DNA from 3 places in the Cytobacillus sp. EB106-05-05-XG126 genome. Region 3 is predicted to be linked to each of the others. Evidence: a T-box and tRNA genes for the amino acid it is inferred to sense, from the RefSeq annotation. Region 3 holds a T-box; the other regions hold tRNA genes.

What was found. The T-box of region 3 lies ahead of argS (arginine--tRNA ligase). A T-box ahead of a tRNA ligase gene usually reads a tRNA of that ligase, here a tRNA-Arg.
Region 1: it encodes a tRNA-Arg, which carries the amino acid that the T-box ahead of argS (arginine--tRNA ligase) is inferred to sense. The anticodon was not compared.
Region 2: it encodes a tRNA-Arg, which carries the amino acid that the T-box ahead of argS (arginine--tRNA ligase) is inferred to sense. The anticodon was not compared.

What each region holds. Positions count from the first base shown of each region.
Region 1 is NZ_JBYTDU010000002.1:200,437-208,618, reverse strand. Features, by position in the region: gene ilvN (acetolactate synthase small subunit) at 1-365, opposite strand, end outside; gene ilvB (acetolactate synthase large subunit) at 362-2,083, opposite strand; T-box leader at 2,163-2,418, opposite strand; tRNA gene AC3WTL_RS11450 (tRNA-Arg) at 2,851-2,927, opposite strand; gene AC3WTL_RS11445 (metallophosphoesterase) at 3,073-3,591, opposite strand; gene AC3WTL_RS11440 (XTP/dITP diphosphatase) at 3,588-4,199, opposite strand; gene rph (ribonuclease PH) at 4,201-4,971, opposite strand; gene AC3WTL_RS11430 (GerMN domain-containing protein) at 5,118-6,185, opposite strand; gene recQ (DNA helicase RecQ) at 6,347-8,182, opposite strand, start outside.
Region 2 is NZ_JBYTDU010000001.1:1,809,052-1,817,233, forward strand. Features, by position in the region: gene AC3WTL_RS08980 (PAS domain-containing sensor histidine kinase) at 1-1,808, opposite strand, end outside; gene AC3WTL_RS08985 (methyl-accepting chemotaxis protein) at 1,975-3,777, opposite strand; gene AC3WTL_RS08990 (acyltransferase family protein) at 4,275-5,315, shown strand; tRNA gene AC3WTL_RS08995 (tRNA-Arg) at 5,581-5,654, shown strand; gene AC3WTL_RS09000 (DUF3986 family protein) at 6,145-6,414, opposite strand; gene AC3WTL_RS09005 (hypothetical protein) at 6,429-7,016, opposite strand; gene AC3WTL_RS09010 (hypothetical protein) at 7,026-7,175, opposite strand; gene AC3WTL_RS09015 (LutC/YkgG family protein) at 7,296-8,015, opposite strand; gene AC3WTL_RS09020 (LutB/LldF family L-lactate oxidation iron-sulfur protein) at 8,012-8,182, opposite strand, start outside.
Region 3 is NZ_JBYTDU010000010.1:40,403-46,987, forward strand. Features, by position in the region: gene AC3WTL_RS20180 (hypothetical protein) at 79-855, opposite strand; gene AC3WTL_RS20185 (FtsW/RodA/SpoVE family cell cycle protein) at 1,132-2,316, shown strand; T-box leader at 2,347-2,602, shown strand; gene argS (arginine--tRNA ligase) at 2,654-4,339, shown strand; gene AC3WTL_RS20195 (sulfite exporter TauE/SafE family protein) at 4,352-5,233, opposite strand; gene AC3WTL_RS20200 (Dps family protein) at 5,400-5,837, shown strand; gene AC3WTL_RS20205 (EamA family transporter) at 5,977-6,585, shown strand, end outside.

The DNA.
Region 1 (8,182 bases), on a different contig from region 3:
GTCATGCTATCCTTGCTGACATCTATCACAGAAGCTCTGAAAGGTTCAATTAAAGAGTAAATCTCATTTCTTGTATATGGGACTGCCTGAACTTTAATAAGGGCAAGCTCTCTTGCGACAATCGACTGATCCGTGATATCCGTTACTTTTATCACGTCGATTTGCTTGTTCAGCTGCTTTGTAATTTGTTCGCTGGCACCGGAGTCCTCAACATGGACCACACATGTGATTCGCGACATCCCTTCATGTTCAGACAGGCCGACTGAAATGCTTTCAATATTAAAGTTTCTTTTTGAAAATAGATTAGTAATTCTGTTTAGAACACCCGGCCGATTCATAACAGTCAGGCATATGATTCGTTTCATGGTTTTACACCTGCCATTTCATGAAGTCCTTTTCCTGGTGCAATCATCGGATACACGTTTTCATCCGGATCAACCCTGAAATCAATAAGCACTGGTTCACGGTTATGAAGCACCTCATCCAATACTTCTTCAGCCTCTGCTTTAGATTGGATGACATATCCTTTTATCCCGTAGGCTTCTGCCAATTTAACGAAAGATGGCTGTACCGGGATTTTACTATGAGAGAACCGGGATTCATAAAAAATCTCCTGCCACTGCCGGACCATGCCAAGGGCCATATTATTAAAAATAATAATTTTCACCGGGAGATTCATTTCCTGAATGATAGCAAGCTCCTGTGTTGACATTTGGAATCCTCCATCTCCGCAAATGGCGAGTACGCATGCTTCCGGATCAGCCAGCTGAGCTCCAATGCTAGCAGGGAAACCAAATCCCATTGTTCCAAGTCCTCCTGATGTCACCCATCTGTCTGCTTTATTAAAGCGATAGTATTGGGCTGCCCACATTTGATGCTGTCCCACATCTGTTACAACGATGGCATTGCCTTCCGTTTTTGAATGAAGCATTTCCATTACTTGCTGGGGTTTCAGACGTCCGGATTCTTTATCATAGTAATATGGATATTCCTCCTGCCACCTCAAAATGGTTTCCAGCCATTCTTTATGGGCCGGCGGCTTTCCATCCTGCAGAATCAGCTGCTCAAGAGCTTCTTTTGCATCTGCCACAATCGGGATGGACGTTGGAACATTTTTGCCGATTTCAGCGGGGTCAATATCAATATGGGCGACTGTTGCATGTGGTGCAAAATGCTGTAAATTCCCTGTTAATCTGTCATCAAAACGGGCTCCAATATTTATCAGCAAATCACATTCTGTAAGTCCCATATTGGCTGCATAACAGCCGTGCATACCTGCCATACCGATGAACAATGGATGACTGGCAGGAAATCCGCCGAGGCCCAGAAGTGTGTGGATAACAGGTATTTGCTGCTGCTCTGCGTAATCTTTTAACTCTTGGGATGCTCTTCCATGAAGCACGCCGGCACCAGCCAGGATGACAGGCTTTTTCGATCTGCTGACTGCTTCTGTTAATTTTCTTATTTGAAGGTAATTTGGTTTTAATGTCGGCTGATACCCCGGCAGATTCACTTCCGTTTCTTTCTCTGGCTGATTCGAAACTCCTGCAGCGATGTCTTTAGGGATATCAATCAGCACTGGTCCTGGCCTGCCGGTTGAAGCTATATAAAAAGCTTCTTTAACGATTCTCGGAATATCTTCAATGCTGCGGACCTGATAATTGTATTTTGTAATTGGAGTGGTTATCCCCAGGATATCTGCCTCCTGAAAGGCATCTGACCCAATGACTCCCGTTGCTACCTGGCCTGTAAATACAATCAGCGGAAGTGAATCCATCATTGCGTCTGCAAGACCGGTAACAATATTAGTGGCTCCTGGTCCTGAAGTGGCAATTACAACACCAGGCTTTCCAGATATCCGGGCATACCCTTCAGCAGCATGAATTCCTCCCTGTTCATGGCGCGGCAGCACATGAAGAATCTTTGAATGATACAGCTTGTCGTAAAGTGGAAGAACAGCTCCTCCAGGATAACCAAAAATCACTTCAACATTTTCTTTCTCCAAGGCTTTTAATAACAGATCAGCGCCGGTGACAGGATATGTCTCCGTTTTTGTTTCTGTTAAGGCAGCTTCCTGCAGCATTTGTTGATAACCTCCTCATGTTTTTAAACTCCAATATAAAAAGCCCTTCCACCCCTAAAGAAACCTAACGATTGTAGGTATAAGGGATGAAAAGGCTTTGATCACCTGTTCCACGGTACCACCCTGATTCACGCTTATGATGCGTGCACTCATGAACAGCGATGTGCTGTTCGTTTTGATAACGGGTGAAGAACACCCGGCAGCCCCTAGTCGATACACTTTCAGGACTGCGCTCAGAGGTGAGTTCATTTTAAGAGGGCATTACCGGGTTTCAGCAGATCCGGCTCTCTGTGAATGCCTGTCATAAAACTACTTATCCTCTTCTACGCTTTTCCTATTCAGAGATTTAACCTCAACACAATAACGCTTTAAACCATTGAATTAATAGATTAAAAAAAACCAAATTTTCATATTGCGAGATAAATTTCACTTGGATGAAGTTTATAGTTGTTGGTGTAAATTTCTTATATTGAGGACTATCTTACGCCCATTTTTATCAGCCGTCAACACCCTTTTAATGAATTATTTGATAATTTAGATTAATCTGTTATCGTGTATCCGCTTACATTGTTGATATATTCACATTTCATATGACAAAATTTTTTTTATATTTTTTTGATAAGGGAGATAAAAACATCTGATGAGGTTTATAGAGGCAATTTAAAAACAACTGGCAGGTTGCTGCCATTAAAAATTAAAACAAAAAAACCCACCAAAAAAGGTGAGTAAAAATTCGGTAAGATATGTAGTGTTTCCAGATGTGTAAATGGCGTCCCAGGAGAGATTCGAACTCCCGACCGACGGCTTAGAAGGCCGTTGCTCTATCCGGCTGAGCTACTGGGACATTTTGATATTATTTTCGTGATTGAGATGTATTAACTTAACGACAAGATTTATTATATTAAACAAATGTTAAGAAGTCAACACTTTGTAAAATATTTTTTTATTATTGAGGGAAGACCGGGCTTCCCTCAATTATTATATTCAAATTAATATCTTTTTACCAGTGAAAATTTTTGTGTCAGATCAGGAATCTTTCCATTAGAAAAGTCATACACATCCAGTGTAACATCTTTTCCCCTGTTTTCCAGTATGACATATGTCCGTTCATTCCTGCCTCTGGGGAGCCTAATGCTTCCAGGATTGATAAACAATATCCCCTCAGACATTTCTGCTCCCAGACTATGTGAATGGCCAAAACATACGATATCTGCCTTCAATTCACGTGCCCTGTATGACAGATTCATTAAAGTGGACTTAACGGAATATTTATGACCGTGTGTGACGAAAAAGCGGAATCCTCCAGCCTCTTCTATTCTGTCCTCCGGAAAATCTGCGTCAAAATCACAATTTCCTCTTACTGCAGCGTAGCCCTTTAGTGATTCATCATCTGCCTGAAGTTCCGAATCTCCGCAGTGAATCATTATATCCATATCAGGATGTATTTCACGAATTTGGCTGAGTTCTGAGGTTAACCCATGACTATCACTGACAATCAGAACTTTCATGAGTTTTCTGCTCCGGCCAGGAAAGAAGGAAGCAGCTCCTCCAGCTTTTGGAGAGCATTCGCCCTATGGCTGATTTCGCTTTTTTCCTCCGGCATTAATTCTGCCATTGCCTTGCCTTTTTCTTCTGAATAGAAAATAGGATCATAGCCAAATCCATAAGTCCCTCTTTTTTCTCTTAAGATACGGCCTTCACAAGTTCCTGCAACTGTTTCAGTCCTTTTTCCGGGAGCAGCGATTGCGAGCGCGCAATAAAACCGCGCCTGGCGCTTATCATCCGGAATGCTTTCGAGCTCATCGAGAACTTTTTCCATATTTTTCTGATCGTTTTTTCCCTCGCCTGCATAGCGGGCGGAATAGATGCCCGGCTTCCCTCCAAGCGCATCAATGATCAACCCTGAATCATCGGCAATGACCATTCTTCCAAAAGCTTTAGACACGGCTTCCGCTTTAAGAATGGCATTCTCTTCAAACGTGCTGCCTGTCTCCTCAACATCCTGAAAATCTGGGTAGTCCAGAAGGGTTTTTACTTGATAGCCAAGAGGCTTGAACATTCTCTCAAACTCTCTCGCTTTGCCTGCGTTTTTAGTAGCTATTATGACTTCCTGCATATTATGCCCTCCCCGCAAGCTTTTCTCTTTTGCTTTGAATGCTTCCTGAGATATTCTCTCCAAGTGCCGATTTCTGAAGTTCAAGCAGCTCTGATATCCCTTCCTGTGCAGCACCAAGCATTTCCTGCAGCTGTCCATAAGAGAAAGTCGCTTCTTCTCCGGTTCCCTGAAGCTCTACAAACTCCCCGCTCCCGGTCATGACGACATTCATATCCACTTCAGCAGAGGAGTCTTCAATATAATTCAAATCCACAACAGCCTGCTTGTCAGTAAGAATCCCCACGCTTGTGGCCGCAAGGAAATCATTGATTGGATAGCTTGGAAGCTTCTTGCTGCTGTAAAGCTTATCCATCGCCTGTGCCATTGCAATAAAAGCTCCTGTAATGGAAGCTGTCCGTGTCCCCCCATCAGCCTGTATTACGTCGCAATCAAGCCATAGCGTTCTTTCGCCAAGCGCATCAAGATCTACTACTGCCCGGAGTGCACGGCCGATCAGGCGCTGAATTTCCATTGTTCTCCCTGAAATTTTTCCTTTTGCTGATTCCCTGATATTTCTCTGTTCTGTAGCCCTCGGCAGCATGGAATATTCAGCTGTTATCCAGCCCTTCCCCTGTCCTCTCATAAAAGGCGGGACCCTTTCATCAATGCTTGCTGTACAAATCACCTTCGTGTCTCCCACTGTAATGAGTACAGAGCCCTCAGGATGCTTTAAATAATCAGTTTCAATATGTATTGGCCTAAGCTGCTTTGGTTCACGTCCATCTGCGCGCATAAGCGATTTCCCCCTTCATTTGCTTATATTGAACCTGGGCATTTGCCCAGTAATATTGGCATGCCTATTTTACCAACAAAGAAGAGGCGGCATTATATGCCAACCTCTTTTTCCTGTTACTATATAGTATAACAAAATCTGCTATATTAAAAACTTCCTGTATTCACATTTTCAGGGCGGGTTACAGGCTCGGATAGTTTTTGGCCATCCTCATTGACAATCTCTGCTTTGCCATCGACAGTGACCGCCACGCTTTCTATACCCTTTTGTTCTGTCAGTGAAAGAACGAGTGCATTCAGCAAGTGCTTGGAAATCATTCTCTCTTCGAAGCTGCTGAAAACATTCTCATTAAAGTTTAATGTGACTTTTCCTTCTTCAATTTTTGGAGCTTCAAGCAGCTCTACATCCGGAAGGAAGTCTGTCACCAGATTGGATGCATAGTTCGGCCCCTTTATCAGTTCGGATACAACCGCTTCAACTTTATTGTCCATATCATTGCTTACACGCTTGGTAACAGGCACATAATAATAGTTTTCTTCATCCCCGCCCAGATAATAAACGGTCACCGGCTTCGTATTCGTGATATCCACTACTTCCGTTGTATCCATGTTTATTCCATTGGCTCTCGTTAACGCCGAACTGACCGGAGTGCCATTCACAGGCATCTCTTTTAATTCATGTCCGTTTAATGTCAGCTTAACTTTATCAATGGAATCAAATTGTGTAAGTGTCCAGGTAACGGATTGGAGAATTTTCTTTTCATCTTCCTTAGCATATTCCTGAAATTCTTTTGAAAAATCGACGGTTGCCACTTTATCTTTAATATTTACAGAAACTTTTGTATCAGCCGGAAGGACTGCTCGGAAGTCATTAGGAAGAAGCTCTGTAACAGGACCGTTTTCCACCAGGTACTCTAACGCCTGTGTAGCAACTGAATTCGTTTTTGGAAGATCGATCGTCTGGGGAACAACATACCCATTTTTATCAATCAAGTAAAGCTCTGTTTTAAGATTTGCCGTAACACCCTCTTCATTTTCAGCTGTTTCTTTTCCTGTTGTTTCCTCAGCAACACTTTCGCCTTCATCGGTGTAAGATACTGCTTTTGGCGGATCGACCTTTTCTTTCCCCTGGCTTCCGAACAATCCGCAGCCTGATAATAATACAGATGAAACCAGCACAGCTGACACTATCGACGTTTTTTTATTTATAGACATACATAATCCCCCCTGAGACAGTTTGTACTACATGTATACGAGCCTATCTGTAATTTAGACCGTCTTTTGGGATAAAAGTGTGAATAGATTTTTGACAAATTCGGACAATCTGAAGTATGGCTGCCATAGAGACATATTAAAAGAAGCCCCAATAAGGAGCTTCAATTTTGCTTCTGCAGTTCGTCTTTTACCAGGACGGCTTTGATTTTAAAATAATCTATCTCATCCGGAAGTTCTTCTTTAATTGGCTTCAGTTTTTCTCTTCCTGCTTTTTCCGCTGCCTGTAAAACAAGCTTTTCTTCCGTCTCATTGAAAATATCTGACCAGTCAATTGCATTGCCTTCTTTGATCGAGCGGAAGATATGCTCCTGAATCGTTATTGGGGAAAAGTTTCGCTTTTTGGCTATTTCCGTTATGGTATTTCCATTCTTATAATAATCAAAGGTAATCTGGTAGCTTGAACGGTCATCTTGTACTTCCTCTGACACTGAAGGCGTATCTGCTGCAGGCATAGGGGGAATATTATGTTCTTCGGCAAATTCTTTGATTGCCTCAATAAAATATTCCCCATACTTGTCAAACTTCATTTGCCCTACACCTTTAATATTTAACATCATGTCTTTGCTCACGGGAAAATAACGGCACATTTCTTTCAATGCGGTATCAGCAAACACCACAAAAGGAGGAACATTTTCTTCATCTGCAATCTTTTTCCTGAGCTTCCTCAGGATCTCAAAAAGTTCAATATTTTCATCTGCTTCCTGAACAGATACAGGCACACTAATTTTCATGGATAGTTTTTTCTGTCCTTTCAAGACAGGAATTGCATTTGCTGACAGCCTAACGGTCGGATATTTACCATCTGTTAAAATTAGATAATCCTCAGCCAGCAGATAGTTGATCATCTCTGCAATCTCTTTTTCTTTGCGGTTTTTCATCAGCCCAAATGTGGAAAGTTTATTAAAATTAAGCTCTCGGATTCTTTTATTACTTGAGCCTTTCAAAACCTGTGCAGTCAAAGTAACGCCAAATCTTTCTTCCATCCGCTTAATGCACGAAAAAATCATTAAAGCTTCCTGAGTAATATCGATGCTTGTCCGTTCATCCAGGCAGCTGCTGCATTTGCCGCAGAGGATCGGTTCGGCATTCTCATCAAAATAATCGATGATATAGGATTGAAGGCATTTTTCTGTGTGGCAGTAATTAACCATATCCTTTAGCTTGCTGTATTCCTGCTCCATTTTCCGGGGATCCAGACTGCTCTCCTCAATCAAAAATTTCTGCAGCTGGATATCCTGAGGAGCAAACAGCAAATAACATATGCTATCCTCTCCATCTCTTCCTGCCCTTCCCGCTTCCTGATAATAAGCTTCAATGTTCCGCGGAAGATTATAGTGGATGACATATCTGACATTGGATTTATCAATCCCCATTCCAAAAGCATTTGTTGCGACCATAATATTTGATTCATCGTATACGAAGGCATCCTGTGCTTTTTTCCGTTCTTCTTCCTTTAAGCCTGCATGATATTTAGCAACTGAGCAGTTCTTGCCTTTTAGGAACTGGTACAGCTGGTCTGTCTCCCTGCGGCTTGACGTATAAATGATTCCTGCTTCGTTTTTATGTTTATTTAGGGTCTGTAATATAAAGTCTCTTTTGTTAACACCTTTCAATACGTGAAAGGAGAGGTTATCCCTAGCAAAACCAGTTATAAACGTATTTTCCTCGCCGATGTTTAGAAGCCTGCGGATATCCTCTGCGACATCCCGTGTTGCTGTTGCAGTCAAAGCAGCAATTACAGGTTTCTGGTGCAGATTGCTAAGCTCTGAGACTACGGAACGGTAACTTGGACGGAAGTCATGCCCCCACTGTGAAATACAATGTGCTTCATCAAAGACAATCGCATTGATTGAAATATCGTTTAATAATTGCAAAAAGGCCATGGACCCAAATCGTTCCGGCGCCACATACACGAGCTTATATTCTTCATTGCGTAT
Region 2 (8,182 bases), on a different contig from region 3:
GGCAAATAAATGTGGAAAACAGTTCCTTCACCCAGTTTGCTTTCCACTTCAATTGTGCCCTTGTGTTCTTCTATAATTTTATATGTAACCATTAAGCCAAGTCCAGTACCTCTTTCCTTTGTAGTATAGAAAGGCTCACCTAGCTTTTTTATTTTATGTGCAGGAATTCCAGTGCCTTCATCCCCTATGGATATGTGAATTCTTTGTTCCGATTCTTTTTGAATGGATACTGTAATATATCCACCCTTAGGCATGACTTCAATTGCATTTTTTATTATATTGATAAAAACCTTTTTCATTTGATTGGATTCACAGAAAACCCTGGGCAAATTCTGTTCATAATAAGTTCTGAATTGAACATTGTGCAGCACGGCTTGGGCACTAAGGAGATCGACTGTTTCTTTCATGATTTGTGATATGTCTTTTTCTACAAATTTGACAGCTTGAGGCTTTGCAAGAATAAGAAATTCATTAATAATTGAATCTATCCTGCTGAGCTCTGTGGTTATCACATTGAAATACATCGTATGATCTTCTTTTACACTGCCCTCCAAAAGCTGTATGAAGCCTTTAAGGGCCGTCATCGGATTTCTGATCTCATGTGCAATCCCCGCTGCCAATTCTCCAATGACATTTAAGGTATCTGATTTCCGAAGCTGTTCTTCCATTTCCAGCTTCTCAGTTATATCTTTAAATGTCGTCATACTGATATTAGAAAAAATATTCAGCTTGTTGGAAAACTCGAAGAATTTCTTTCTGCCTGATTTTAGAGTAATGGAAAGGTTCCCGTCTGATTGCCCATCTGAGTGTATGCTTCTTATCTGCTCTTTTAACTCATCATCAGTTATATTGCAGTCATTCAAAATACTGTGAAGTGATATCCCTACAAGATCTTCTTTTGACATCTGCAGCATTCTCTGGCCTGATTGATTAATATCGACTATTTGAAATTGATCGTTCCAGAGAAGAATACCTTCAAGAGCCCCTTCAAATACCATCCGAAATTTTTGCTCGCTTTCCCTTAAGCTTTTTTCCATGGCGTGGCGCTCACTGACATTTCTGAAGATGGTCATATGGTAGCCTTCAACAGAGTTCAATTTCACTGTAAATTCCAAAGATTTAAACTGTCCGTTTGGCATTAGAAAAACAAGCTCATCCCTTATTGAGCCTTTAATGAACATCTCTTTAACAATATTTCTGTATCTTTCCGATTTTTCATAAACAAAATCTTTTACCTGTCTTTTGATCAGTTCATCATGTGTACATTCAAAAATTCGGCAAGCAGCCTCATTAGCATCGATGATTTCGCCATTACTACACCAAAAAATGATGCCATCCAGAGCTTCTATAAATAGGTCCGCATACAGCTCTTCATTCTTTTTCACTTTCCGTTCAAGGCGCCGCTTACTCGTGACATCTCTTAATATACACATAAAAAGACCGCTCTCATTAAGAGTGCTGGTAGCAAAATCAAACTCTATAATACTACTGCCGCTATATACTGGAAGGATGCCCCTGACACTATTATTCTTTTTCAATAGCTCCTTTTGCTTTTCTAGCTTGAAATGCTTATTATCCGGCACGATTTCACACAGGCTCCTGCCTATCAGCTGCTGTTTATCCATCTTTATACTCTCAGCAAATGATGGGTTGACATCAACTATTGTCTCCTCGCTGTCAAAAATTAAAATTCCATCTTTTGAGTGAGAGAATAGATCCAATCCAGATGAATTGCCATTAGCCAATATATTATTTTCCTTTTCCAAAGTCTCAATCCTGGCATAGAGTTTCCTGATTTCCTGATTCATAATGACCACTCTATTTCCTCCTATTGGGATTTGCAATTAATTAAATATTTCTACAAAATTAGACTAAAACCTTTAAATCTCAGGGAAAACTATCTTAAATTATTTTTTATATAAGTGCTCTGGATAGAAAGGAAGAGGCATACCCTATCAAGAGTATGCCTGGATTTTACAGTTTGAATTTTGTAATCATTTCATTTAACTGTTCTGCCAATTCCGACAGAGACAGTGCATTATCTGAAATTTCCTCCATTGAATGGTTAGTCTGAGCCATTGATGCACTCGTTTGTTCGATGCCTGCAGCAGATTCCTCAGATACTGCAGCAATATTGCCAATAGACTGGTTCATATGTGAAGAGTTAATTGATACCTGCTCTAGGCTGCGGGAAATATCGCTGACATTGGCAGACATCGAGTTAATTGCCTCATAAATTTTCTGGAATGTTTGTCCTGTCAGTTGGATTTGCTCCGTTCCCTTTTCAACCTGAACATAGCCTGCTTGAAGTGACACGGCTACACTGTTAGACTCTGCTTGAATACCTCCGACAATCTTGGTGATATCCGATACTGAATAGGATACCTGCTCAGCCAGCTTCCTCACCTCATCTGCCACAACTGCAAAACCTCTTCCGTGCTCACCGGCTCTGGCAGCTTCAATTGCTGCGTTTAATGCGAGCAGGTTGGTCTGGTCAGCAATTTCCTTGATAACTTTAACCAGCCTCGAGATTTGTTTGGTCTGATCATCCAGCCCATTAACCTTGTCCACAGACGACTTCATAATCCCATTAATTAATCCCATTTGTTCCTGGGATTTTTTCATAAGCTTGTTTCCATCCTCAGTAAGCGATAACACCTCTGTAGAAGCACTCTTAATTTCATTCCCGCTGTATGCCGCTTCTTTCACTTTTTCCAGGTACTCGTCCATCAATAAGGACAAACGTGTTGCAGATCCAGCCTGATCTTCAGCCCCTCCTGAAAGCTCCTGCATGGTTGAAGCAACCTGCTGACTGGCTGCTTTTACTTCATTTGCCGCAATATTCAGTTCTCCGCTTCTTTCTGTAACATATCCAGAAACTGCATTAATTTCCTGAATCATAGTCTGCAGTTTTTCTTTCATGGAATTCATGGCTCTGCTAAGCTGTGCCACTTCATCATTACCCTCATATACTACTGAATCTGCATTGAGGCTTCCTTTTGCAATTTCATTTGAGAACTGTACGATTGAAGTTAACTTTTTTGAAATAATACGTCCTATAAAAACAATACTTGCGACTCCAAGAAAAGCGGAAACGATGATTGAAATGCCAAGTGCTATCAAAGTTAGGATCAGACTGGATTTAGCAGAAGATACAGCTTTTTGCTGATCCTCTTTCATCATGCTGCTAAGGGTATTCAATTTCTCAACCGTTTCAGAAATAATATTATCTGCCTGCAATTTCCCAAGCCTATATTCTCTTTCATGCTGAAGTTTGACTTTTGGCTCAATGACATCATGAAATAAACTGGTGATTTTTTGATCATTTTCATCAATTTGCTTAAAAAGATCTTTGGATTTTGTATTTCTAAGATCCGGAGAAATTTCCTTCTTTAATTTATTAAATTCCTCTGTCAGCTGGTCAAATGTCTTTAAATGTTTTGGATTGGAGTCAATGATAAAGTTTCCAATCGTGCTCCCTTTATGATGGAATGTGACCGCTGATTCAGTAATTTTAATGGCTTTTTCTCCTGAATCCCTAACAGTCTCCATTTTTGAATTGGCAATTGTAAGCAGAAAAAAAGTAAGGACGGTTGAAACTGTGAATAGACCAATGGTCACAAAAAGCGCGACCCCATATTTCTGTCCAAGCTTCAGGTTCTTCCACCAGCTTGTGCCGGCCATTTTATTAAAAAACTTGCCTATATCAGGCTTTTTAGACTTTGATGAAGCTTTTCGTTCCTTCTTTCCTGATATGAATTTCCTTACCCCTTTCAATATACTTCCCCCTTTGTGATTTAACCGGCTGCAACAATTGAACTAGATTAATTCCTAATTCTTTTTTACTATTCTTTCAATTCATTATAATAGAACAAAAAAGACATTTGAAGATTATTTTTCCAATTTATTTTTAACTGGCAATTCTCCGGGCTATTCCCATTAGGATTTCTTTCCTAGGGAGTGCATCTATTTATGGCTTGGCAGACTATACGTACTGCTACCATTTATCTGAAACAAAAGTGACAATCAGCTCAAAAATTTTGAAACAGGCTTGCAAAAGGTATTTTCATCCTTATAATATATGAGTTGGTTGGCCGATTTTTTTATACAACAGAGTTTTAATTAGTATGTTACAGCCATTTAAAAAAAATTTTTAATTTACTTTTTCTGTAAATAAAACCTCCTATTTACACGAGAAATGAAGTTTGCTTCATGTTAAAGTGGGTAAAGACAGATAGAGTATTTTTTTGGGGGTCTTTAATAGAGGAGGACATATGAAACAACGTGACTATTACTTCGACAATGCTAAGTTTATCCTGATCTTCTTTGTCGTTTTCGGGCATTTGCTCCGCTCTTTTATTGAAGATAATGAGACAATTTATACAGTATATAAAGTGATTTATACGTTCCATATGCCGGCATTTATATTGGTATCCGGTTTTTTTGCAAAAGGCTTTTATAAAAAAGGCTATATAAAGAAAATTGCCAAAAAACTTATACTGCCATATATCATTTTCCAGGTTATTTATTCTGTTTTTTATTACTTTTTATATAATAAAGGCACCTTTGAGCTGGATCCTTTTAACCCGCATTGGTCATTATGGTTCCTGATCAGCATGTTCTGCTGGAATATCATGCTTTTATTCTTCGCAAAGTATAAAGCGGTTTACTCCCTGGCAGCTGCTTTTATCATAGGGCTTGCTGTCGGATATGCTGATTGGATTTCAAACTATTTAAGTTTATCAAGGACGTTTGTCTTCTTCCCTTTATTTTTATTGGGATATTATTTAAAGAAAGAGCATTTATATGCTCTATTCCAGCCGAAGTTCAGGATTAGTGCATTTGCTATTTTTGCTGTCGTCTTTATCGGCTTTTACCTTTACCCTGAAGTGGATTACAAATGGCTGCTTGGATCGAAGCCATATACAGAAATGGGGGCAGCATCCATTGGAGCAGTCTTTACGAGATTGGGCTTTTATATCCTAAGCTTGATCATGGTATTTAGCTTCTTTGCTTTTGTGCCGCGCAAACAATATTTCTTTACTAATTTAGGAAAGAATACACTTTATGTATATCTGCTTCACGGGTTCTTTGTACGGGTATTCAGAGAAAGTGAAGTACAGGGTTTCTTCACTAAACCTGAAAACTTTCTGCTGCTTGCCGGTATATCGCTGCTGCTGACCTTGCTTCTCTCAAGCAAATTGATTACTTCATTTGCACAGCCAATCATTGAACTGAAGACTTCACAGCTAAAGAAGCTGAAAGATAGATCAAGGGCTTATGCAAGATTTTATCGTAAAAAACTAACTAGTTAGATCGGAAGCCGGTCATGTATTATTGGCCGGTTTTTACTGTTAGGCATAACCATTGACCATTTTTGATTATGCGGTTATAATAAGTAACTGTGTTACCAATTTAATTATGCCATCATGTCTCAGTAGCTCAGCTAAGAGTAAACTTCACTGAAATACATCTCTGCAGCTTTGTTTCGACGCATTTGCTCCTTGTATAGGCTTGCAGAGGAAGAAACAGGATATGCTAATCATATTTGTACTGCAACCAATTTAATTATTCCAACATGTCTCAGTAGCTCAGCTGGATAGAGCGACAGCCTCCTAAGCTGTAGGTCGTGAGTTCGAATCTCGCCTGGGACGCTACAAAAGAAAAGCGCGAAACCCATGTATATCAAGGGGGTTCGCGCTTTTTATTTTATTCGATTTGTTTATCCATAATCTTTAAAACTCCTAGTTTGGGGTCGGTTTGGGGTCGAATCGATTTTATTTATAATTTCATACCTCTATTCAGGCAACTTCAAATCAGTGAATTCTACCCTGTCAAAGTGGCAAACAGTCACGGAATCAATAAAGTTATTATGGAAAATCTCTTATATGTCAAGGTTTCAGAAGGAATAAAGTTTGTTCCTACAAGTTTAAAAAGGACCGTTATTGACTTTTTTCGTCAACAGTTCGTCAACACATCAAAATTTAAACATAACTTTAAAGTTAAATAATTATCTAATTTTATGTTAGTAATATAAGAAAAAGACTGTCACCTTTATATAGGTGTCAGTCTTTTCAGTTAGGATCAATTATACAGAAAATGTAAATGTACTTAATACTCATTTCCGAGATGCAGTTAAAGATTTTATATGACGTTTTCCTCTATTAAAAAATCCTTAAGTAGTTGTGAACCTTTTTCAAAAGTCAAATCATCATTAATATGATACTCTCTTACGAGTAGACCAAAGCCCTCATAAAACTTATAATCCTTATTATTAAGAATTTTTTTATAATAATCATTATCGAAAAACAGGCACCATTTCTCTCCGTTTTTCTCTTTCATAAAAATACCTTCTATATCATGTCCATCTTCATAATAACCTACATGTAAATGGTATCTGTCATCAAAAATCATATTATCCCTACCCTTTAGAATTTAATTACATGATGATCTTTTAAATTAGGTGGTACATGGTAGTGAAGTACAGGATCTCTGCCATGTTTTATTGGGGCATAATCAAGCCTGAATAAAGTAGTTGAGCCTTTCTTCCTTAGCTGAATAATTCTTCCCCCGCTACCAGGACCATCCAAGTCATACTTTGATGGTGCATCTACAAACTTCTTTACATACGGTCTTGCTAATGCCCACCCCTTTTCCATTCCTTTTTTACCAACTTTCGATGTAAGAAGTCGAATTGCAGCAGCTGCAACAGGAATCCACTGACCGCTTACACTGTTATCTTCAATAGAAACATCTTGATCAGTAAGGATAAAATGTTCTTCCATCTCCATAAAAATAGGGTCGTTTACTAGAAAGTCAAAATCTTCTTCATATGTAGTTAAATCTTGCCCTGTTACATCAATTCCTGTAGTTTCAGTTATTTCTTCTACTACAGTATCTTCTAATACTAATCCTTCATCTACAATAACTTCTGATGTCTCTGCTCCTGAAATAGTAGGGGACAGGATAGAGAAAAGCATAACAAATGTCAATACAATGGTAACAAATTTTTTCATTACAATCTCCTATTCTTCTTTTAATAGCATATCGGGCTTGAGAATTAAGTACTCTTCAACTCTATCATTTTCTTCCATAAATTTCCATATTTTTTCATTCATTTTACTTTCATTTTTAGATTTATTGGTTTGTACATATAAAGAGGCTAACCCAGCCATATAAGCTGAAGCCTCCTAAGCTGTAGGTCGTGAGTTCGAATCTCGCTTGGGACGCTGCAAAAAAACGCCAACAAAAGTTTGGCGTTTTTTCTCGTTCTTATGATGCCAGGTGCTCAGGCATTATAAATCATCTATAACAATATAAGCAGCCTTTACAGGCCCATGGACTCCCACAACGAGGTTCATCTCAATATCTGCTGAATTGCTTGGTCCGGTTATGAAATTAATGCATGAAGGAGCCAGCTCCCCTCTGCTTACTCTTTCCCTGATGATCCTTGCAGCCTGTGTCATGCGCGGAACCAGGGTGCTTTTCGGAATAAGGATAATGGAAGCAGCAGGCAGAAAACTGACTGACCGTCCATGGTCTCTGCTGCTGAACAGGACTGCTGTTCCGGATTCAGCCAGAGTAATTTCACTGATGGTGATGCCGATATTTGCCTTTTCTGCGTAATCAACATTAGTTTCTCCAGCAGAATAATCCCATTCATATACTTCCACATTCTCTTTTGGCCAAATTTCCTCAAATAGCTGCGTAAGCCCAAACTGTCTATAACGGTCATCCTTCCAGGTTACTACTGGACCGCCTCCGTACTGGGCTGCAATCTCTTTAAGAGTATCCGGCAAATTGGCGGCTTTTGTTACAAGAAGGTCAGTGTGAATTTTCGTGCACTGTGTTTTTAAAGCTTCAAGAAGCTCATCTGCATCTGCTTCTTTAAAGATGGCGTCTTGAGGATTATAGCTCCACTTTGGCCTTTCAGCTCCGGAAATTCTCTTTTCCCTTCCCAGTCTGCCTGCAATTTTATTTAAAAAAGCGTCCCGATTCTGAATAGTTCCGTTCACTGCTGTCCGCCTCCTTTTGGCCGGTTGTTGAACCAATCACGAAATCTTTCTTTATTAGGAGCTGGAAAATCCCTGATTTCTGTCCATGCCTTTAAAGGGCCGGGCCCCTTTGTAATTTTGTCGCCAGCTGTAAATGGATTCATGGCTGCCGGTGCCAGTTTAGAACC
Region 3 (6,585 bases):
TTTTCTATTTCCGATTATACACCATCCCGCAGAAAAAGTAATAGAAAATTGCTGAATGTTGTAAAAAAGTTCAGAATTCTAACGCGAGTATATTTTCCATTCCCTTGTCTTCTTATCGAACACAATCTTCGCCTCACATGGCTCTTTCACTATGGCTTCATACTCATCATACATATCATCCATATTCGCAAAATCGCCAATAATCCAAATTGGAATCTCGATCCTGACCCGATTCTGTTCAATATCCTTAATGGAAAGGACCGCTCCTTCTTTCATGAGAGGCTTTAATGAAAGCAGGACATCTCTGGTGATTGGAGGATATGTCTTTTTCTTTTTAATGCCAAGGAGCGTTTTTTCTACCTTCATCTGTCCCATTTTCCCGGGGATCACTTCCCCAAGCATCCGGTAAAAATCGTTCAGATCGCGGTAATATGTGCGGTTAAACCAGCCATCATCATGGGCAAGGTACACATACCGGTTGCTCAGATAATTGTAAAAAGGCAGCTTAAGATGCTCTTTAATATGGCCGAGATAAAGAAGCTCCGCAATTGTCTGGCCGGGAAGCTCATTCACCGCTTCCTCTTCTTCGAAGTCGATCCAGCAAAAATCGCCATAGCCATATACATCATCCTCAACCAACCTGCCCAGCTTGTCCCTTGACACATAATCGAACATCGTGTGGCTATTAAAGTCCCCATGTTCATAACGGTGCTTTAACAGCAGCAAATTATTAATAGAATCTGAAAGAGTCTGGGCAAACTCTGCAAACTCAATTCCATAAGTCATCACATATTGATCCTGTTCATTAAGATGGATGTAGATGAGATCACGAATAGTTTGATTCCTTCTTTTCAATGACGAAACCTCCGAACCGTAGCCAAATTGATAAAAAGACAGCTTCTTATGAAACTGCCTGCCAAACTTCCAGTATTTTATTCTCTTATTGTAGCAAAAATATCTGGAAATATCTTTGCCGATGAGAAAAAATTTTAAACCCGTTTTTTTGAAAACACAGGAAACCATCATAGTGATTTTTTCGTCTAACTCAATGAAATATCTTTCTCCATTGTAAGGTTAATTTTTCTCTGATAGGATAAAAATGTAAAAAGGTAAAGAAACCAGGTGTATATAATGAACCAGAATAGTAGATTCTCAGACCGATTCGATTGGACATTATGTTTTCTTCTGCTGCTGTTTTTTCTCATCAGCTGCATTGCGATTTACAGCGGACAATCCTCCAATCAATATGAAGGGAATTTTGTTATCTCACAAATCAAAAATTATATTGTTGGTGCCGTCATTGTAGGGATTGTCATGTATTTTGACAGCGAGCAAATCCGGAGACTCACATGGCTGCTATACGGTTTAGGCATCCTATTGCTTGTTGGGCTATTCATTGCACCGGAAAGCATCGCACCAGAGCGCAAAGGGGCTACATTGTGGTACATCATTCCCGGACTCGGTTCAGTGCAGCCTTCAGAATTCGTAAAGGTGTTCCTTATTATCGCCCTCAGCAAAATCATCGCTGACCATCATCTGAAGTATCAGGCTAAGACAGCCGGAACGGACTTTTTTCTCCTAATCAAACTAGGGGCAGCCACATTGCTTCCATTAGGATTGATTATTATCGAAGACTTGGGTACCGCCCTTGTCATCATCGCGATATTAGCAGGAATCATCCTGGTATCCGGAATCACCTGGAAAATCCTTGTTCCGATTTATGGAGTCCTCGGTGCTTTAGCAGGAACGGTTCTATATCTGGTGATCATAGCACCGGAGATTTTAGAGAAATACCTTGGGATTGACCCCTATCAGTTCAGCAGAATTTATTCCTGGCTTGATCCGGTCAATCATAAGCAGGGGGCCGGTATGCAGCTGTATAATTCCATGCTCGCTATCGGCTCGGGATTAATTTCAGGTAAAGGCTTTACCGACAGGCAGGTATATGTGCCAGATGCCCACACTGATTTTATCTTTAGCGTCATTGGCGAGGAATATGGCTTCTTCGGCGCCAGTGTAGTAATTAGCCTTTTCTTTCTGCTTATCTATCACTTAACGAAGACCGGCCTTGAGACGACTGATCCTTTTAATACCTATATTTGCGTCGGGGTCATCAGCATGATCACCTTCCATGTATTCCAAAATATTGGAATGACGATACAGGTCCTGCCAATCACCGGCATTCCGCTTCCATTTATCAGCTATGGCGGAAGCTCACTTATGGGAAATATGATGGCAATGGGACTGATTTTCAGCATTCACTACCATCACAAAAACTATATGTTTTCAACCGATTCAAATTATGTTGCAAAATAATTCCAACCGCGTATAATAACAGTAATATATTTAGTGTCTATGATGAAGAGAGTAGCAAAGGGCTCTTTCCTAAAAGCGAGACAGGGCCGGTGCAAGCCTGTCGGAAACCCTATTTGTGAAGCGCACTTCGGAGATGCATAGCTGAAAGAAAAGTAGGCTGTGCCGGGTTGGGAGTCCCGTTACCAAACCCCTAAAGGAATGTGTTCAATAAAATGAAACGTCCTTTCGCAAGAGGTCCTTTGGACAATCAGAGTGGTACCGCGGGCAGATCCAGCTCGTCTCTATTTTTATATAGAGGCGGGCTTTTTTATTTTTCAGGGGGTGTGTGTTTAAAATGATCGATTTCAAAGCTATATTCGCAGCTCAGCTGGCATCTGTGCTGAATGTGCAGCTTTCTGAGGAAGCCATATCAGATTTAATCGAAACACCAAAGAATCCGGTACATGGTGATCTTGCTTTTCCTTGTTTTACACTGGCAAAAGCATTCAGGAAATCACCTGCCTCCATTGCTGAAGAGGCTGCTTTCCTGATAAAAGGACCGTACATTGAAAAAGCGAAAGCTGCCGGGCCCTATATTAATATCTTTTTTTCCAAAGGAGCTGCTGGTGCTGACATACTGGAAGTAATCTTGAAAAAAGGAAAAGAATATGGGCTGCTGAAGGATGGTTCAGGAAAAACCGCCGTGCTTGATTTCTCTTCGCCCAACATCGCAAAGCCTTTTTCCATGGGTCATCTGCGATCAACCGTCATTGGAAATGCCCTTGGAAACCTAGCCGAAAAATGCGGTTACACAGCGGTCAGAATCAACCACTTAGGCGATTGGGGCACTCAATTCGGCAAACTGATCACCTCTTATAAAAAGTGGGGCAATCCGGATAAAGTGAAGGAACATCCGATCAAGGAGCTGCTCAGCCTATATATACGGTTCCATGAAGAAGCAGAGGCAGATCCATCCCTTGAAGATGAAGCACGTTCCTGGTTCAAAGAGCTTGAAAACGGAAATAAAGAAGCACAAGCCCTCTGGAATTGGTTTAGAGATGAATCATTGAAGGAATTTCAGCGGGTTTATGACAGGCTTGGCATCCATTTCAACTCATACAATGGGGAAGCTTTTTATAACGATAAAATGACACCCGTCATAGAGGAGCTGATGGCAAAAGATCTGCTGGCTGAGTCTGATGGTGCAAAGGTCGTTCTGCTGCCTGATGAAGACCTGCCTCCATGTCTGATCAAAAAATCCGACGGAGCAACTCTTTATGCAACACGGGATCTGGCTGCAGCTTTTTATAGAAGGGAAAACTATCAATTTGATCACTCCTTATATATTGTCGGCCAGGAACAAAGCATCCATTTCAGGCAGGTCAAAAGCGTGATCAAAAAGATGGGGTATGAGTGGGCAGACAGTATGAAGCATGTCCCGTTCGGCCTCTACTTAAAAGATGGAAAAAAGATGTCGACCAGAAAAGGCAGAGTCATCCTTTTAGAGGAGGTTCTGGATGAAGCAGTTCTTCTCGCAAAGAACAGCATTGAGGCTAAAAATCCCGGCCTGGAAAATAAAGATGAAGTCGCTGAAGCAGTCGGCATCGGAGCCATTTTATTCCATGACCTGAAAAATGACCGCATGAACAATATTGAATTTTCCCTTGAAGATATGCTGACATTTGAAGGAGAAACAGGTCCCTATCTGCAATATACCAATGCCCGGGCCTATTCCCTGCTCCGCAAGGCAGATGATATACCATCTGCTGTAAATGGGCTATCCGATCCTTACAGCTGGGAAATTATTAAGCTGCTCTATCAATATCCTGAGAAAATCAGAAAATCTTATAGGCAGCTTTCCCCTTCCGTTCTCGCTAAATTTCTGATTGATGTGGCCCAGGCCTTCAACAAATATTACGGGCAGGTAGTAATACTGGAGAAGGATGCCGGCATACAGGCAAGACTTGCCCTCGTCAAAGCAGTCACCATAGTTCTTACAGATGGAATGCAGACACTCGGCATGAAGGTGCCCCGCCAAATGTAAAAGGAGAAGCCGTTATGGCGTCTCCCTTTTTGCCTTTATTCGGGCTTTTGCTTTCTGCATTTTCACAAGACTTCTTACTAGAAATCCGCCGACAAAAATGGCCATCAGCACTAAACCGGCATAATTCAAATGTATTAATTTCAGAATCACACTTGCGACTGTTGCCATATATAAGGCTCCGAGCATATAGGTGATTTCTTCGTTCTCAAAATAGGAGGTAAGTTTTGCACCAAACTGTGAGCCAATAAGCCCTCCTCCTACGAGTGAAAATCCAATCCAATAATCAATGCTGACAGTGGAAACGTAGGACAGGAAACCTGCGGATACGATTAACATGACAGCAAACAAGCTGGTTCCTACCGCATTTTTCGGCATCAATCCTAAATAGGCGACCGATAAAGGCACCATAATAAAACCGCCGCCCACCCCTAATGTTGTAGAAACAAATCCTGCAAAAAAACCAATCAGCACCATCTTTAAAATGGAAGGCGAATGTTCAGAAGAGTGAACAGCACTGGCTGACTTTTCCCTTCTTTTCAGCATGCTCAAAGCAAAATAAGACAGCAAAATGATATAAAAAACAGGCACGGCCCATGTGTCCCAGCCTTTATTCTCAAGAAACAGAACAAATGGGTGGGCGGCCTGAGTAGCTGCCATTCCGCTTAATCCAAGTATCAGCCCCTGCTTAAGCTTTATATTCTTCAGCCTGATATGAGCGGAGATGCCTGAAAGGGACGTTCCAATCGAAAACAGCAAACTCGTGGTGATCGCTTCTACTGGAGAAAAACCAAAAAGCATAAGCGTTGGAGTAAGAATGAATCCTCCGCCTACCCCAAAAAAACCCGAGAGCACACTGATAAGCGCTCCGAGAATAATAAAGAAAACATATTCCATTTATATTCCTCACTAACTGTTTCTGCTATTAATCCGTACTATATCACTTTACCATAATTGGCAACGGTTATACTGACGTTCCTTATTTATAATAATTATAAATAAGTATTGATTATAAATTAATATTTGTTATAATGAATATATAAATTACTTAGGAGGAATCATGATGGAAAAATTACATGAGTCATTAAACGTACAAATTGCTAACTGGAGTGTCCTATATACGAAATTGCACCGCTACCACTGGTTTGTAAAAGGCCCTCTTTTCTTTACCCTTCATGAAAAGTTCGAAGAATTATATAATGAAGCAGCTGAAGTTGTCGATGAGGCAGCGGAACGCCTGCTTGCAATCGGCGGTTCACCTGGAGCAAGCTTAAAGGAATTCCTAAGCATTACGACTCTTGAAGAATCTAATGGGGAAAAGAAAGCAGAAGAAATGGTTACAGCTCTTGCTTCGGATTATAAACATATTAAGGAACAATTAATCACTTTAGCCCAGCTTGCCGAGGAACAGGAAGATCAAGTGACAGCCGACTTCGCCATCGGGTTAATGGAAAAATTGGATACGCATATTTGGATGCTGCAAGCCTACTTAGGAGAATAATCAATTTTGGCAAGAGAGTCAGTGAGAATGATCACTGGCTCTTATTTTTGTGCCGAAAATTTTTTTGCCCTTTGGACACTCTAAGGTGTTATGATTGACCTGATTGCTTCATTTCTATTTTCGGAAAGGAGTCTCCATAATGGCAAACTTAAAATATTCATTCTTTATTTTTCTGGGCGCATGCAGTTACGGCATTCTGGCATCCATTGTTAAACTGGGACTTCATGCCGGCCACACTGTTCCCGAACTGACCGGAAGCCAATATTTAATTGGGCTCCTTTTGTTATTGCTTTCTTTCCCATTTATCAAAAGAACGAAAATCACCCTTAAACAAGCGGCAGCTTTGTTATTGACCGGCGCCTCCCTAAGCTTAACAGGCATTCTGTATGGAATGAGCCTTGACCGGAACCCGGCCTCCATCGCTGTTGTTCTTTTATTTCAGTTCACCTGGATTGGAATTCTTTTTGAAGCATTATATGAAAGAAAGATGCCCAGCAAAGCAAAAATCATTTCTTCGATCCTGCTTATTATAGGAACAGTATTTGCAAGCAACCTGATTAATTCCGGGTCACATGCTATTCAAGCGGATGGCCTGATTTATGGCTTATTATCTGCGGTTACATTTGCCGTGTTCATCTTTGCAAGCGGCAAGGCAGGCAAAGGAATTCCAACCATCCAGAGGAGCATCTTCATCACATTTGGCGGACTTCTGCTGGTTGCAGCTGTTTCAGGTCCCGTGTTAATAAGC